DNA from 2 places in the Nocardioides candidus genome. Region 2 is predicted to be linked to the other one. Evidence: riboswitches for the same ligand, from Rfam matches in the RefSeq annotation. Region 2 holds a riboswitch; the other holds the start of a gene.
The links. Region 2 has a riboswitch for thiamine pyrophosphate ahead of thiE (thiamine phosphate synthase). Riboswitches for the same ligand answer to the same signal wherever they lie in the genome.
Positions count from the first base shown of each region.

Region 1: linked by a shared signal. The riboswitch ahead of ACAX67_RS03410 (thiamine ABC transporter substrate-binding protein) and the one ahead of thiE (thiamine phosphate synthase) in region 2 are both predicted to bind thiamine pyrophosphate.

Region 1 covers NZ_JBGGWC010000001.1:692,543-700,853, forward strand. Annotated here, with positions in the region: gene ACAX67_RS03390 (oxidoreductase) at 1-111, shown strand, start outside; gene ACAX67_RS03395 (NAD(P)H-dependent amine dehydrogenase family protein) at 390-1,487, shown strand; gene ACAX67_RS03400 (SDR family oxidoreductase) at 1,484-2,323, shown strand; gene ACAX67_RS03405 (MBL fold metallo-hydrolase) at 2,333-3,406, shown strand; TPP riboswitch at 3,413-3,519, shown strand; gene ACAX67_RS03410 (thiamine ABC transporter substrate-binding protein) at 3,513-4,571, shown strand; gene ACAX67_RS03415 (ABC transporter permease) at 4,547-6,253, shown strand; gene ACAX67_RS03420 (ABC transporter ATP-binding protein) at 6,253-7,272, shown strand; gene ACAX67_RS03425 (phosphatase PAP2 family protein) at 7,298-8,311, shown strand, end outside.
Region 2 covers NZ_JBGGWC010000002.1:639,947-648,257, forward strand. Annotated here, with positions in the region: gene ACAX67_RS12765 (hydroxymethylpyrimidine/phosphomethylpyrimidine kinase) at 1-371, opposite strand, end outside; gene ACAX67_RS12770 (thiamine phosphate synthase) at 368-922, opposite strand; gene ACAX67_RS12775 (thiazole synthase) at 919-1,683, opposite strand; gene thiS (sulfur carrier protein ThiS) at 1,680-1,880, opposite strand; gene ACAX67_RS12785 (FAD-dependent oxidoreductase) at 1,877-2,833, opposite strand; gene thiE (thiamine phosphate synthase) at 2,835-3,443, opposite strand; TPP riboswitch at 3,441-3,552, opposite strand; gene ACAX67_RS12795 (NAD(P)-binding domain-containing protein) at 3,571-4,644, opposite strand; gene ACAX67_RS12800 (FumA C-terminus/TtdB family hydratase beta subunit) at 4,710-6,395, shown strand; gene ACAX67_RS12805 (DUF559 domain-containing protein) at 6,446-7,405, opposite strand; gene ACAX67_RS12810 (spermidine synthase) at 7,541-8,200, shown strand; gene ACAX67_RS12815 (class II fumarate hydratase) at 8,234-8,311, shown strand, end outside.

The DNA of each region.
Region 1 (8,311 bases), on a different contig from region 2:
GGCACCGCCCGCGAAGGCATCTGCATCCACTGCAACCGGTGCATGCCGACCATCTACTCCGGCACCCGTTGCGTCGAGTGGGCGCCGGCCGAGGTCATCCCGACCGCCTGAGAGCCCGCGCGCCCCGCCCATCCCGCGCACCCCGTGCCCCCGCGCTCACGGCGGCCCGCGCCGGGAGCGGCCCGCGTGAGGAGCGGCCCGCGCCGGGGGTAACTCAGTGTTGCGTTCGCTCCCTCGGAGGTGCGTCCGCTCCCTCGGTGCTGCGACCGGTCACAGCACCGAGGGAGCGGTTCGAACGCGCCGGGAGCGGACCGAACACTGAGTTACCCCCACCCCCCGGGTCCGCCCGAACCTTCCCCAGAAACTAGAACATGTTCTAGTGTGAGCGCATGTCGCAAGCCATCCCGCAGAAGCCGCTCCGCGTCGTCGTCTGGTCCACCGGCACCATCGGCCGCCACGCGATCGCCGGTGTCGACGCCCATCCCGACCTCGAGCTCGTCGGTGTGTGGACGTCGACGGAGGCCAAGAGCGGGGTGGACGCCGGCGAGCTGGCCGAGCTCGGGCGGGAGCTGGGCGTCGCCGCGACGACCGACCGCGACGAGCTCGTCGCGCTCCGCCCGGACTGCGTCATCCACGCGGCGATGACCGACGACCGGGTCTTCGAGTCGATCGACGACCTGACCGGCCTCATCCGCGACGGCGTCAACGTCGTGTCGAGCGGGCCGGTCATCCTCCTGGCCCGCGACGGGACCCTGCCGCCGGAGATGATCGACGGCATCGACGAGGCCGGCCGTCAGGGCGACGCCAGCCTGCACGTCAACGGGATCGACCCGGGCTTCGCCAACGACGTGATGCCGCTGGTGCTGTCCAGCCTCAGCCAGCGCATCGACCACGTGAAGGTCAGCGAGATCGCCGACTACTCCACCTACTACCAGCCGGTCGTGATGCGTGACATCTTCGGCTTCGGACAGCCGATGGACACCCGGCCGATGCTCTGGGAGCCCGGCATCCTCAGCACCGCCTGGGGCCCGGTCGTCCGGCTGATCGCGGCCGGGCTCGACGTCACGCTCGACGAGCCGCTCGTCGAGGAGGTCGAGCGCCGGCCTGCGCCGCGCACGGTCAAGACCTACTCGGTCGACGTCGAGGAGGGCACGATGGGCTCGGTGCGCTTCCGAGTGATCGGCACGGTCGACGGCGTCCCGCGCATCACGCTGGAGCACGTCACGCGCACCGACGCGTCCGCCGAGCCCGACTGGCCGACCCCGTTGGAGGGCGACGGCTGCTACCGCGTCGAGATCACGGGCGAGCCCCAGATGAAGCTGGAGTTCAGCCACCACGGTGAGCACGGCGACCACAACGTCTCCGGGATGATCGTCACCGCCCAGCGACTGGTCAACGCGGTGCCGGCCGTCGTCGCCGCGAAGCCGGGGCTGATCACCGCGCTGGACCTCCCGCTCGTCACCGGCCGGGGCCTGGTGGCTCGATGAGCATCCTCGACCGCTTCACCCTCACCGACCACGTGGCCGTCGTGACCGGCGCCGGTCGCGGCATCGGCGCCGCGACCGCCATCGCCCTCGCCGAGGCGGGCGCCGACGTCGTCATCTCCTCACGCACCGCCGACCAGCTGGAGCAGGTCGCCGAGCGGATCCGCGCGGCCGGGCGGCGGGCCGTCGTCGTACCGGCGAACCTCGCGCACACCGAGGCGGTGGCCGGCCTGGCGCAGGCGGCGTACGACGAGCTCGGCCGGCTCGACGTCGTCGTCAACAACGTCGGCGGGACCATCCCCAACGCCTTCCTCGACACCGACGTCGCCTACCTGGAGGAGGCGTTCCACTTCAACGTCGCCACGGCGCACGCCCTCACCCGCGCCGCCGTCCCGCTGATGCTGGCCTCCGCCGGCGAGCCCGAGGAGCAGCGCCAGAAGTCGGTCGTGAGCATCAGCTCCGCGATGGGCCGGCTGACCGGCCGCGGCTACCTCGCCTACGGCACCGCCAAGGCCGCGCTCGCGCACTGGTCGAAGCTGGCCGCCTCCGACCTCGCCCCGCGGATCCGCGTCAACGGCATCTACGTCGGCTCGGTCATGACGAGCGCCCTGGAGTTCGTCGCCGGGGTGCCGGAGATCAAGCAGCAGATGGAGGAGACCACACCGCTCGGCAGCATCGGCGAGGCCGAGGACATCGCGGCCGCGGTCGTCTACCTGTCCTCGCGCGCCGGCAAGTACGTCACCGGCAAGATGCTCGAGGTCGACGGCGGCATCCAGGCACCCAACCTCGACCTCAACCTGCCCGACCTCGCCCCGAGCGCCGCTGACGCACCTCAGTAGGGTGCCCAGATGACCTCAGGAGTCAGCACCGGCGCGGCCATCTCGCCCGACTCGGGCGAGCACTGGGCCCAGGAGGGCGCGTGGGAGGTGGCGCCGGGGATCCACCGGATCCCGCTGCCCCTGCCGATGGACGGCCTCAAGGCGATCAACGTGTACGTCGTCGCGTCCGACGACGGCCTCACCCTGATCGACGGCGGGTGGGCCATCCCGGTGGCGCGCGAGCTGCTCGACAAGTGCCTGCGGTCGATCGGGTCCGGCTTCGGTGACATCCGACGGTTCCTGGTGACCCACATCCACCGCGACCACTACACGCTGGCGACCGTCCTCGGCCACGAGTACGGCGCCGACGTCGCCCTCGGACTCCCCGAGAAGCCCGGTCTCGACCTCCTGCACGCGGCCGGGCGGGGCGACCTCGAGGGCGGCAACCCGTTCTCCGCCGTGCTGCGGTCGGCCGGCGCCGGGTCGGTGGCGGACGCCTGGGACCTCGGCCGGCGCACCGAGGACCTGCCCGACCCCGTCGACTGGGCCTACCCGGACATCTGGATCGAGGGCGACACGACGTTCGACATCGGCACGCGGTCGCTCGATGCCGTGCACACCCCGGGTCACACGCCGGGCCACTACGTCTACGCCGACCGGGCCGACGGGCTGCTCTTCGCGGGTGACCACGTGCTGCCGACGATCACTCCGTCGATCGGCTTCACGATCCCGCCGGAGCCAGACCCGCTCGGGCACTTCATGGCGTCGCTGGCGCGGGTCCGCGCCCTGCCCGACCTGCGGATCCTCCCCGCCCACGGACCGGTGGCACCGTCGTCGCACACCCGCGTCGACGAGCTGCTCGCCCACCACGAGCACCGGCTCGTGCAGTGCGCCGACTCGTTGCGCTCGCGCGGCGCCTCGACCGCGACCGTCGTCGCCGGCGACCTCGGCTGGACCCGCCACGAGCGCTCCTACGACGAGCTCGACCTCTTCAACAAGGGGATGGCCGCGATGGAGACGAAGGCGCACCTCGACCTGCTGGTCGTCCGCGGCGAGGCGACCGAGACGACCACCGACGACGGGATCGTCTACACGCTGGTCTAGCCTGGGTGCGAAAGACAGGGGAGCACCAGGTGGTGCTGAGAGTGCGGGTGACCCGCAGACCCTCCGAACCTGATCCGGTTAGCACCGGCGAAGGGAGTCCGCACCGATGCGCACCCGTCCTGCCGTCCTGCCCGCAGCGCTGGCGGCCCTGGCCCTCCTGGGCAGCAGCTGCTCGCTCTCGACCGAGGGCGACGACTCCGGCGACCACGCCTCCGGGGCGTGCGGAGAGGTCGTGCTCGTCACGCACGACTCCTTCGACCTGCCGAAGCGGCTGGTCTCCGCCTTCGAGAAGGAGTCGGGCTGCCGGCTCACCCACAGCGCGGCCGGCGACGGCGGCGAGCTGACCAGCAAGCTGACCGTGACCCAGGGCGACCCGATCGGCGACGTCGCCTTCGGGGTGGACAACACGTTCGCCGGGGCCGCCCTGTCCGAGGGCGTCTTCGCGCCGTACGACGCACCCCTGCCGGCCGGCGCCGAGCAGTACCGCCTCCCCGGCGACGACGACGGCGTGCTGACGCCGATCGACAACGCCAGCGTGTGCGTCAACATCGACGACGTCTGGTTCGACGACCACGGCATCGCGCCGCCGACCGGGCTGGACGACCTCACCGACCCGACCTACGCCGACCTCACGGTCACCGAGGGCGCGACGACCAGCTCCACCGGGCTGGCCTTCCTGCTCGCCACGATCGGTGAGTACGGCGACGGGTGGACCCGCTACTGGCAGGACCTGCTCGACAACGGCCTGAAGATCGACAAGGGCTGGGAGGACGCCTACTACGTCGACTTCAGCCAGTCCGGCGGCGACCGGCCGATCGTCGTCTCCTACGACACCTCCCCGGCCTACACCGTGAAGGACGGCAGGTCCTCGACGTCCGCGCTGCTCGACACCTGCTTCCGCCAGGTGGAGTACGCCGGCGTGCTCGACGGTGCCGCCAACCCCACCGGTGCCGAGAAGGTCGTCGACTGGCTGCTGAGCCCGGACGTGCAGGCGGCGCTGCCGACGAGCATGTACGTCTTCCCGGTCGCGGAGGGCACGCCCCTCCCCAAGGACTGGGCGTCGTTCGCGACCTCGCCGACCACGCCCATCGAGGTCTCGCCCGCCGACATCGCCGACCACCGCCGCGAGTGGCTGACGCAGTGGACGGACCTGACCTCGGGATGACCGGTCGCCCGGCGATGAGGCGCGTCCTCGGGCTCCTCGCGCTGGCCGCGGTGCCGACCGCGGTGCTGGCGGTGTTCTTCCTGCTGCCCGTCTCCGGGATGCTGCAGCGCGGGCTGTGGCCGGAGGGCTCGCTCGACCTCGGCGTGCTGGACGTGCTGGGCGAGGAGCGCACGCGCAAGGTCATCTGGTTCACGCTGTGGACGAGCGCGGTGTCGACGGTCGTCTCGGTCGTGATGGGCCTGCCTGCCGCCTACGTCCTGCACCGTCTGAGGATCCCGTTGCGCGGCGTGGTGCGGGCGGCGCTCCTCGTGCCCTTCGTGCTCCCGACGGTGGTCGTCGGCATCGCGATCCGCCAGCTGGTCGGTGAGTCCGGACCGCTCGGCTCCCTCGGGCTCGACGGCACGCCGGTCGCGATCCTGATGGGCCTGGTGTTCTTCAACGTCGCCGTCGTGATCCGCACGGTCGGCGCTGCGTGGGAGGCCCTGGACCGCCGCCCGGCCGAGGCTGCTGCCGCCCTCGGAGCCTCTCCGGGCCAGGTGCTGCGCACGGTGACCCTCCCGGCTCTGCGTCCGGCCATCGTGTCGTCCGCAGTGGTCGTCTTCCTCTTCTGCGCGACCGGCTTCGGCGTGGTCCTCATGCTCGGCGGCACCCGCTACTCCTCTGTCGAGACGGAGATCTACCTCCTGACGACCGGCGCGATCACGGGTTCGGTGGAGTACCAGGCCGCCGCGGCCCTCTCGCTTCTCCAGATCGCGGCCGTCGTCGCGCTCCTCGCGGTCGCGGCACGGCTGCGGGCCGTGCCCGACCCGACCGTACGACGCACCCGTGCGACGGCTGCGCGGCCGACGAGGCGCGACCTGCCCGCCCTGCTGGCGACCGGGCTGGTCCTGCTCGCGATCGCCACTCCGATCGCGACCCTCGTCACCGGCTCGCTGCGGCGCGACGGGCGGTGGACGCTGGAGTTCTACCGTGCGCTGCAGGGCACGGGGGAGGACGCGGGCGGCGGGGGCATCGGCGGCGGGCTGCTGCGGGTCCCCATCACCGACGCGCTCGGCAACTCGCTGCGGATCGCGGTCGACGCCACGTGGATGTCGCTGCTGCTCGGCGTGCTCGTGTCCGTCGTCGTGACGCGGCGCGCCCACAGCCGGGCGGAGGCCTCCGTGCGCGGGGTCTTCGACGGTCTCTTCATGCTGCCGCTCGGGGTGTCCGCCGTGACCCTCGGCTTCGGCTTCCTCATCACCCTCGACGACCCTCCGCTCGACCTCCGCTCCAGCCCGCTGCTCGTGCCCATCGCCCAGGCTCTGGTTGCTCTCCCGCTCGTCGTGCGGGTGCTGGTGCCCGTCCTGCACGGGATCGACGACCGGCAGCGGCAGGCCGCCGCGTCGCTCGGCGCGGGGCCGGTGCGCTCGCTGCTGACGGTCGAGGTGCCGGTGCTGTGGCGCCCTCTGCTCGCCGCGGCGGGCTTCGCCTTCGCGGTCTCCCTCGGGGAGTTCGGCGCGACGTCGTTCGTCGTACGCGCGCAGGCGCCGACCCTGCCGGTCGTGATCTACCGGCTCATCGGCAGCCCAGGTGAGCTCAATTACGGCACCGCGATGGCCGCGTCGGTCGTGCTCGCGACGACGACTGCACTGGTGATCCTGGTCGTCGAGCGGCTCCGGGTGCCGGGAGTGGGGGTGCTCTGATGCTGTCGCTGGAGGGCGTCACGGTGGCGTTCGGCCGCCAGGTGGCCGTCGACGGGGTCGACCTCGACCTCGACGACGGGCACGTGCTCGCTGTGCTCGGTCCGTCGGGCAGCGGCAAGTCCTCGCTCCTCAGGGCGGTGGCCGGCCTGGAGCCCCTGCGGTCCGGCACGGTCCGGTGGGACGGCGCGGACCTCGCCGGCACGCCGACGCACAAGCGCGGCTTCGCCCTGATGTTCCAGGACGGTCAGCTCTTCGACCACCTCACCGTCGCGCGCAACGTGGGCTACCCGCTGCGGCTGCGCGGCGCAGGACGCACGGCCGTACGGCGGCGGGTGGCCGATCTGCTCGACCTCGTCGGCCTCGGGGGCTATGGCGACCGGCTGCCGCGCACCCTGTCGGGCGGCGAGCGCCAGCGGGTCGCCCTCGCCCGCTCGCTCGCCGCCGAGCCGCGGCTGCTGCTGCTCGACGAGCCGCTCTCCGCCCTCGACGCCGAGCTCCGGGTCCGGCTCGCGGCCGACCTGCGCCGGATCCTGCGCGAGTCGGCCACCACCGCGCTCCTGGTGACCCACGACCAGGAGGAGGCGTTCGCCGTGGCCGACCGGCTGGCGGTGATGCGCGAGGGCGCCGTGGTCCAGCAGGGCACGACCGCGGAGGTCTGGGCGCACCCCGCCGATCCGGCGACCGCGCTGTTCCTCGGCTACGCGCGGGTGCTCACGGGTGACGCCGCCGCCGCGGTGCTCGCCGCCGCCGGGCGTCCGGCCGCACCCGCCGTTGCCGTACGACGCTCCGCACTGGCCGCGCGCCGGGCCTCGACGTCGCCGGGGACCGCTGAGGGAGAGCCGGGCGGGCTCGCGGCGAGCGTGGTCGCCGTACGCGCGACGCCGGACGAGGTCCGCCTGGTCGTCGACGTCGAAGGCGTGGGCGAGGTGGATGCCGTGGGAGCACCCGGGTGGCTGCCTGCGCCCGGTGACGCGGTGACGTTGCGGGTCGACGCGGCCCGCCTCGCTGTGCTGCCGTGACAGGCGTGCCTTTAAACTCACCCGGGTGTATCGCCGTGCCTACTCCCTGTTGCTCGGCACGGCGGCCGTCATGGGCGCGTGTGCGGTGTACGTCTCGATCAAGTACGACCGGCCGCTGGCCGACCCTGAGGGCAGCTTCCTCGGGCCGTCGTACGTCCGGCTCCCGCTGCTGCTGATCTTCGCCCTCGGCATCGACCTGATCCCCCGCACGATGTGGATGTCGCGCGGCCGGCCGGGCTCGATCTGGCCCGAGGCCCGCGAGCGGCTGCGCACCCACTGGGGCAAGGAACGCCTGGTCCTGGTCGTGCTCGGCGTCGCGTCGTTCTACGTGACCTACGTCAGCTACCGCAACCTCAAGTCCAACCTGCCGTTCGTGCGGGACGCCGACCCCGACCCGATGAAGACCGAGGCGGTCTCCTTCGACCACGAGCTGCACATCATGGACAAGGTGCTCTTCTTCGGGCACGACCCGTCGTCGGTGCTGCAGGGGCTCCTCGGGCACTCGTTCACCGCGCACCTGCTCTCGCCGATCTACCTGTTCTTCCTGCCGATGGTGCCGATCGGCATCACGGCGTGGATCGTGTGGTCGCGCAACATCTCCTACGGCTACTGGTTCGTGACGTCGCAGTGCATGGCCTGGTCGCTCGGCACCTTGTCCTACTACCTGCTCCCCACCGTCGGCCCCGGCCTGCAGTACAGCTCGCTCTACCACGACCTCCCGCACACCCCGACCACGAGCCTGCAGCAGTCGATCCAGATCGCACGACAACGCCTGCTGTCCGACCCCGACGCGTCCGACCTCGTGAACTCGGTCGCCGGGTTCGCCAGCCTGCACTGCGCGATCACCCTGCTCGTCGCGCTGATGGTGCAGTACACGATCCGCCAGAAGGTCGTGAAGGTCGTCGTGTGGATCAACTTCGCGCTCACGGTCGTCGCCACCCTCTACTTCGGCTGGCACTACATCGCCGACGACATCGCCGGCATGGCGATCGCCATCGTGTCCTTCTACGTCGGCGGCCTCGCGAGCGGACAGAAGTTC
Region 2 (8,311 bases):
ATCATCGCCGGGCCGGCGAGGGTGGCGCCGGTGGAGGCGCGGAGCACCGGGTCCACCACGAGGAGGGGTCGTGTGCCTGAGCACGACCTCAGGCGGGTGCTCAGGCACACGACCGCGGCGGGGGTGGCCAGCACCCCCGTCTTGACCACCGCGACCGGCAGGTCGTCGAGCACCGCGTCGAGCTGGGCCGCCACCACCTCCGCCGGCACCGGGTGGATCGCCCGGATGCCGCGGGTGTCCTGGGCGGTCACGGCCGTGACCACGCACGCGCCGTGCACGCCGAGCGCGGCGAACGTGGCCAGGTCGGCGGCGATCCCTGCCCCGCCCCCGGAGTCGGTCGCGGCGACGGTGAGCACCACGGGCGGGGTCACCGGAGCACCTCGAGGAGCCGTCGCACGACGCCGGCCGGATCGGGCGCGCGCATGACCTCACCCATCACGGCGACCCCGCGGGCGCCGGCGCCGACCGCCTCCGCTGCGTTGGCAGCGGTGACGCCGCCGAGCGCGTAGGTCGGCAGGGGCAGGCCGGCGTACTCCTCGATCGGGAGGGGTGGGCCGTAGCCGGGCTTGCTCCCGCTGAGGGCGTACGGCGACAGCGTGGCCCAGCGCGCGCCCTCCTCCGCCGCGCGGGCGACCTCGGCCCGGCTGTGGCAGGAGCGCCCGAACCGGCCGACGACCACCGGCTGGTGCGCCGCGAGGTGGACGCCGTGCGCGGCGGGGTCGTCGAGACGGCTCGAGACCACGGTCAGGCCCTCGATCGCGGCCAGCGCCGCCACCAGCGCGTGCCGCCGCGCTGGCGGGAGGTCGTGCTCGCGCACGAGGACCGCCCCCAGCCCGGCTTCGACACACTCGCGGACGGTCCGCAGCAGACCTCGCCCGAGGGCCAGCTGGGCCCGGTCGGTCACCACCACGAGGCGGGTCACGAGATCCGCCCGGACATCGGGGAGGAGGCACGGGCGGTGGAACGGCGCGGGATCCGGCCGGCCCCACGGGCGGCGTGGCCCGCAGCCACCGCCAGCCGCAGGGCGCCGGCCATCGCCACCGGGTCGTCGGCACGGGTGATCGCCGTGGCGACCAGGACCGCGTCGCAGCCCAGCTCCATCGCGAGCGCGGCGTCGCTGGCGGTGCCGACGCCGGCGTCGAGCACGACCGGCACCGCGACCGCGGCCCGGACCGTCTCGATGGCGTGCGGGTTGAGGACCCCGAGCCCGGACCCGATCGGCGACCCGAGCGGCATGACGGCCGCACAGCCGACGTCCGCCAGCCGGCGGGCCAGCACCGGGTCGTCGGTGGTGTAGGGCAGCACGGTGAACCCGCGTCGGACCAGCTGGTCGGCCGCGTCCAGCAGGCCGACCGCGTCGGGGAGCAACGACGCCTCGTCGCCGACCACCTCGAGCTTGACCCAGTCGGTCTCCAGCGCCTCGCGCGCCAGCTCGGCGGTCAGCACCGCCTCACGTGCGGAGAGACACCCGGCGGTGTTGGGCAGGACCGGCACGCCGTAGCGCCGGAGCACCGAGAGCAAGCCGCCGTCACGGGTCGACGAGGTGCGGCGCACCGAGACGGTGACCAGCCCGGGCTCGGCCGCCGCGAGCACCGGCTCCAGGAGCGCGAGGCTCGGCAGCCCGCCCGTGCCCAGGAGGAGCCGCGAGGAGAGGGCGCGCCCGGCGATCGTGAGCGGCGTCATCCTCCTTGCACCGCCGTCACGACCTCGACGACGTCGCCCTCCACGAGCCGCCGCCGCGGCCAGTCGGCGCGCGGGACGACCACCCCGCCGACGGCCACGGCGACGCCGCGCGGGCACGGGTCGGCGAGACGGGTGGCGAGCAGGTCGGCGATCGTCCCGCGGTGGGTCTCGGTCTCGCCGTTGACGGTGATGCTCATCGGGCTCCTTCCAGGAGTCGGCGGGGGTCGAGCGGCGCCCGGACGGCGCCGGTCTCGAGGTGGTCGGCCACGAGCCGTGCGGTGAGCGGCGCGAGCAGGACGCCGTGGCGGTAGTGGCCGGCAGCGAGCACGACGCCGTCGGCGACCGGTCCGACGAGCGGCAGGTTGTCCGGCGTCCCCGGCCGGTCGCGGGCGACCGCCTCGACCAGCTCGGCGCGGTCGAGCGCCGGCCAGAGCAGCCGGGCCGCCGCGAGCAGCCGCGCCACCCCTCCCGCCGTGACGACCGGCGCCGCGTCGTGCTCCTCGCTGGTCGCGCCGACGACGACCTCACCCGTCGGCCGCGGCACCAGGTAGACCGGTTCGCCGTAGACCCAGCCGCGCACGGTGCGCCGCGGCGGGTCGTCGGAGCGCAGCCGCAGGATCTCGCCGCGGACACCCCGCACCATCGAGGAGTACGGCGGCGGCAGCCACGCGCCCGTCGCGAGGACCGTGACGTCGTGGTGGCCCCCGGGGTCGGCCGGGACGACCGGCACCCGGTCCAGGAGCGCGGCCACCACGGCACGCGCGTCGACGCTGGCCTCGTCGGGGAGCAGCGCCACACCCTCCTCGCGCCACTCGACCGCGGCACCGTGCCGCTCGAGCAGCGCGACCTGCCGGGCGACCTGCTGGCGGTCGCCGGCGTCATGACCGACGAGCAGGGTGCCGGTGGCGTGCAGGGGCACGCCGAGGGCGTCGGCGAGGTCCGGCCAGAGCGCGAGGGACTCCCGTCCCAGCTCCAGCAGCGCCGCCTCGCCGTGCCACAGCTCGGCCGACGGGCTGAGCATCCCCGCCGCGGCGAAGGAGGCACCGCTCCCCGGCGCGGGGTCGATCACGGTCACCTCGTGCCCGCGGCGCCGCAGCTCGGCGGCGACCGCCAGGCCCACGATCCCGGCGCCCAGGATCCTGGCGCGCACCTCAGGCTCCGAGGGCCGCGGCCAGCTCCTTCGCTGCTGCGACCGGGTCCGGATGTCGCCAGATCCCGCCGATGACGGCGACCCCGTGCGCGCCCGCGAGGAGGACCCGCGGCGCACGCTCCGCATCGATGCCACCGATGGCGACCAGCGGCAGGACGCCGGCCGCGGCGGCGACCGCGGCCGGGCCGATCGGCGCGGGCAGGCCGGCCTTGCTCGTCGTCGCGAAGACCGGCCCGATCCCGGCGTAGTCGGCGCCGTCGAGCGCCGCGCGCACGACCGCTTCACGCGTCCGGCAGGTCGCGCCCACGATCAGGTCGGGTGCGACCCGCCGCGCGTCGGCGACGGGCAGGTCGGTCGCGCCGAGGTGCACGCCGTGCGCCCCCGATGCAAGCGCCACGTCGAGGCGGTCGTTGACGATCACGCGCGCGCCGCTGCCGGCGACGGCCCCGAGCACCCGTTCGGTCAGGGCGAGGAGGGCGCGGCCGCCGTACTCCTTGGCGCGCACCTGGAAGCCGTCGACCCCGGCCTCCGCCAACGCCGACAGCAACGAGTGGTCGTCCTTGTCGGAGACCAGGCAGGTGAGGCGCGGGACCTCGACGACACGACGCATGGGACTGCTCCTTCGCTTCCTGCGCCGGCATGACCCGGATCAGGTTCGACGGTCGGAGCGGCTCCAGCTCCCTCTCAGCCCGCTGCCGCGGACTCCCGTGGTGGATGTGCCTCCACGCTAGCGCAGGTCATGCGGAGAGCGTCGACCGCTCCCGGAGGTGACGCCGTACGGCGAGCGCCGCGGCCCGTCCCGCGCGGTTGCCGCCGATCGTGCTCGCGGACGGTCCGTAACCGACCAGCTGGACACGCGGGTCGACCACGGAGGTGACCGCGGTCTGCACGTCCTTGCCGACCATCTCCAGCGCGATCCCGCCGAGCGGGCTCCGCAGGCGGAGCGGCGCCAGGTGCGTCACGGCCGGGCGGAAGCCCGTCGCCCAGAGGATCACGTCGACGGGTTCGAACGACCCATCGGCCCAGCGCACCCCGTCCGGCTCGATCCGCTCGAACATCGGCCGCCGGGCGTCGTACACCCCGAGGCGCGCGGCCTCCTGCTCCTGCGGGCGCAGGCCCAGCCCGGTCACGCTGACGACGCTCGCGGGCGGCAGGCCGGCGGCGACCCGTTGCTGCACCAGGGTGATCGCGTCACGACCCGCGTGCTCGCCCCACTCCTCGCGCCACACGGGCGGGCGGCGGGTCACCCAGAGCACGTCGGTCAGCGGCGCGAGCTCGCCGAGGAACTGCACGGCCGACGCGCCTCCGCCGACGACCAGGACCCGCTTGCCCGCGAAGTGCTCCGGGCCCGGGTAGTCGACCGTGTGGAGCTGCTCGCCGAGGAACGTCTCCGCGCCCGGGTACGACGGCACGAAGGGCCGCGTCCAGGTGCCGGTCGCGTTGACGAGGGTGCGCGTGGTCCAGGTGCGCGCGTCCGCCCGGACGACGAGGAGGTCGCCCGCGCTCTCGACGCGGTCGACCCGGACCGGCCGCAGGACCGGCAGGTCGAACGCACGCTCGTAGGCGCCGAACCAGCCGGGGATCACGACGTTGGCCCGGTCGCCGCCGCGGCCGGGGGCGGGACCGTCGGGCAGGTCGGCCACGCCGTGCACGTCGTCCATCGACAGCGAGTCCCAGCGGTGCTGCCACGCGCCGCCCGGCCCCTCGTCGGCGTCGAGCACGACGTGGTCGATGCCGAGGCGACGGAGGTGGAAGGACGCCGACAGGCCGGCCTGCCCTGCGCCGATCACGAGGGAGTCGGACACGTGCATGACACGTCAACCAACGCCGGACGCGGCGTATGCCCGACCCGCGGGCGCGCGTATCCTCGCTGACCGTGGCTGAAGCAGAGTTCCGTTACTCCGACCTCCTCCCGACCGGCAAGGACGACACCCCTTACCGCCTCGTGACCACCGAGGGCGTCTCGACGTTCGAGGCCGACGGGCAGACGTTCCTGAAGGTCGACCCGGCGGCGATCCAGCGGCTCACCGCCGAGGCGATGCACGACATCAGCCATTACCTGCGGCCCGCGCACCTGGCGCAGCTGCGCAAGATCATCGACGACCCGGAGGCGTCCGGAAACGACCGCTTCGTCGCTCTCGACCTGCTCAAGAACGTCAACATCTCGGCCGGCGGCGTGCTGCCCATGTGCCAGGACACCGGCACCGCGATCGTGATGGGCAAGAAGTCCGAGGGCGTGCTCACCGGCGCCGACGACGCCGAGGCGATCAGCCGGGGCGTGTTCGACGCCTACACCCGGCTCAACCTCCGCTACAGCCAGCTCGCACCGCTGACCACCTACGAGGAGAAGAACACCGGCACCAACCTGCCGGCGCAGATCGAGCTCTACTCGACCGCGCAGGGCGAGAAGGGACCGGAGTACAAGTTCCTCTTCATGGCCAAGGGCGGCGGCTCGGCCAACAAGTCCTTCCTCTTCCAGGAGACCAAGGCGATCCTCAATCCGAAGCGGATGCTGAGCTTCCTCGACGAGAAGATCCGCTCCCTCGGCACAGCGGCCTGCCCGCCGTACCACCTCGCGATCGTGATCGGCGGCACCAGCGCGGAGTTCGCCCTCAAGACCGCCAAGTACGCCAGCGCGCACTACCTCGACAACCTCCCCACCGAAGGCTCCATGAGCGCCCACGGGTTCCGCGACAAGGAGCTCGAGGAGGAGGTCTTCAAGCTGACCCAGTCCTTCGGCATCGGCGCGCAGTTCGGCGGCAAGTACTTCTGCCACGACGTCCGCGTGGTGCGCCTGCCCCGCCACGGCGCGAGCTGCCCGGTCGCCATCGCCGTCTCGTGCTCCGCCGACCGCCAGGCGCTCGGCAAGATCACCGCCGAGGGCGTCTTCCTCGAGCAGCTCGAGACCGACCCGGCGCAGTACCTCCCCGACACCGAGGAGCAGCACCTCATCCAGGGCGGCGAGGTCGTGAAGATCGACCTCACCCAGCCGATGAGCGACATCCTCGCGACGCTCGCGCAGCACCCGGTCAAGACCCGGCTCTCGCTGACCGGCCCGCTCGTCGTCGCGCGCGACATCGCGCACGCCAAGATCCAGGAGCGCCTCGACGCGGGCGAGGACATGCCGCAGTACCTCAAGGACCACCCGGTCTACTACGCCGGCCCTGCCAAGACGCCCGAGGGCTTCGCGTCCGGATCGTTCGGCCCGACCACGGCCGGCCGGATGGACTCCTACGTGAAGTCCTTCCAGGCCGCGGGAGGCTCGATGGTGATGCTCGCCAAGGGCAACCGGAGCAAGCAGGTCACCGAGGCGTGCGCCGAGTACGGCGGCTTCTACCTCGGCTCCATCGGCGGCCCCGCCGCGCGGCTGGCCCAGGACTGCATCAAGTCGGTCGAGGTGCTGGAGTATCCCGAGCTCGGCATGGAGGCCGTCTGGAAGATCGAGGTCGAGGACTTCCCCGCCTTCATCGTCGTCGACGACAAGGGCAACGACTTCTTCACCGATCCCTCCGGCGCCGTCACCGTCCCCATCAGCGGCATCCGAGTGCGCTCCGCGGAGTAGCCCGGACGTCATACGCCCGTCGACCTGTACGTCGATGCACGTATGACGTCTCACGCGGCCAACCCGGGTGCCCAGCCTGCGCGCCGCAACGCGTCCTCGATCTGCTGGAAGAACGCGTCCGGGCACAGCCGCAGCCCGAGGACCGGGAGCCGCAGCACGGTGTCGCCGTCGAGGGCGACGGTGTTGTGGCGCAGCGCGTCCGCGACGAGGTGCTGCGCCCAGGCGTGGTGTATGCCGTCGACCTCGACCACGGTCCTCCACCGCCGCCACCGGAAGTCGAGGTAGTAGGAGCCGCCGGGAGTGCGCCGCAGCGCCTGCTGCCCGGGCTCGGGGAGCCCGCGCTCACGGCAGCCCCGGAGCACGTCGAGCTCGCCGAGCGATCCGGCACCTCCCGACAGGTCGACGAGCACCGTCCCGAGCAGCGTCCGTCGCCGGTCGCGCTTGACGAGCATCGCCGCCTCGGCGATCTCCTCCACCCGCGCGAGCCCCTGCTGCACGGTCATGGTGACCAGCAACTGTGCCTGCCGGTCGGAGCGCGCCCAGAGGCACGCGCGCACGGCCGCCACCGGTGTGCGCGAGCGTGGCACGGGCGTGAGCACGACGTCCTGCGGGTCCCACCGCCGCGTCTGGCGGATGTCGATGCCTGTCCCACGGTGCCGCACGCGGGCGCCGCGCGGCACGCTCAGCCGGATCGCATGCGGCGTGTAGTGCTGCAGGCCGGCAGCGACGAGCGACGACTCACCGTCGACGTACGCCCTCGGGCCCGCCTCGAGCACCGCGGCCCAGAGACGGGTGAGGTCGGACAGCGGTCCGGTGTGGAGCACGACGCAGTGCACGCCCAACGACTGCCATCGCCGGGCGTCGAGGTTGGCGCCGATGTGTGCCGCGGTCAGTCCGAGCGCGTGCAGCTGCTCGCGGGTGACGACGTGGCCCTGCTCCGCGGCCTTCTCGGCAGCACTCCGGGCCACGGCCAGACGGCGCTCGCGGGTGCCCCTCCTCGCCTCTTCCATGCGCTCACGATCCGCGAAGCGGTCGACGATCGACCCCGCGTCGTACCTCTGCTGTGGACGGCGGGGCTCACGAGCCGGCCCTGTGGACGTCCGACGGCCCCGCCCGCTCAGGACGGACCGTGGTTGGGTGACCCCATGGAGCCCGTCGCCCGAGACGTCACCGACCGCGGCGAGCTGGTGCTGCGACGCCGCGACGACGGGCACCTCGAGCTGCGGGCCAACGGGGTGTTCGTGATGGACACCCTCGAGCACACCTCCGAGGACGCCCTCGCCGCACGTGCCCTCGCTGTGGCGGGTCCCGGGTCGCTCTCCGTCCTCGTCGGCGGGCTCGGCCTCGGCTACACCCTGGCCGCCACGCTGGCGAACGACCGCGTGACCCGCTGCGTCGTCGCGGAGATCGAGCCCGCCCTGGTCGGGTGGCTCCGCGACGGCACCGTCCCCCACGGACCCGGCCTCCTGGCCGACCCGCGCGTCGAGGTGGTCGTCGGCGACGTGGCCGACGCGCTGCGCTCGGCGCGCGAGGAGTACGACGTCGTGCTGCTCGACGTCGACAACGGCCCCGCTTTCCTGGTGCACGACGACAACGCGAGGCTCTACGGCGTGCCGTTGCTCACCGCCGCCCGGGACGCCTTGCGACCCGGCGGCACCCTCGTCGTGTGGTCGGCCGCAGCAGCGCCCGATCTCGAGGCTGCCCTGCGGCACGTGCTCGGCAACGCGGCCGAGGAGCGCTGTCCCGTGCCCGCGCACGGCCGGGTCGGCGACTACTTCCTCTACCTGGCCCGTCGTCCGGCCTGAGAGGGAGGCCCGCCCCTGGGTACTGTCGAGCGCATGAGCGACCCCGACAGCAGTGACGGCAGCGACTTCCGCGTCGAGCACGACTCCATGGGCGAGGTCCGGGTGCCGGCC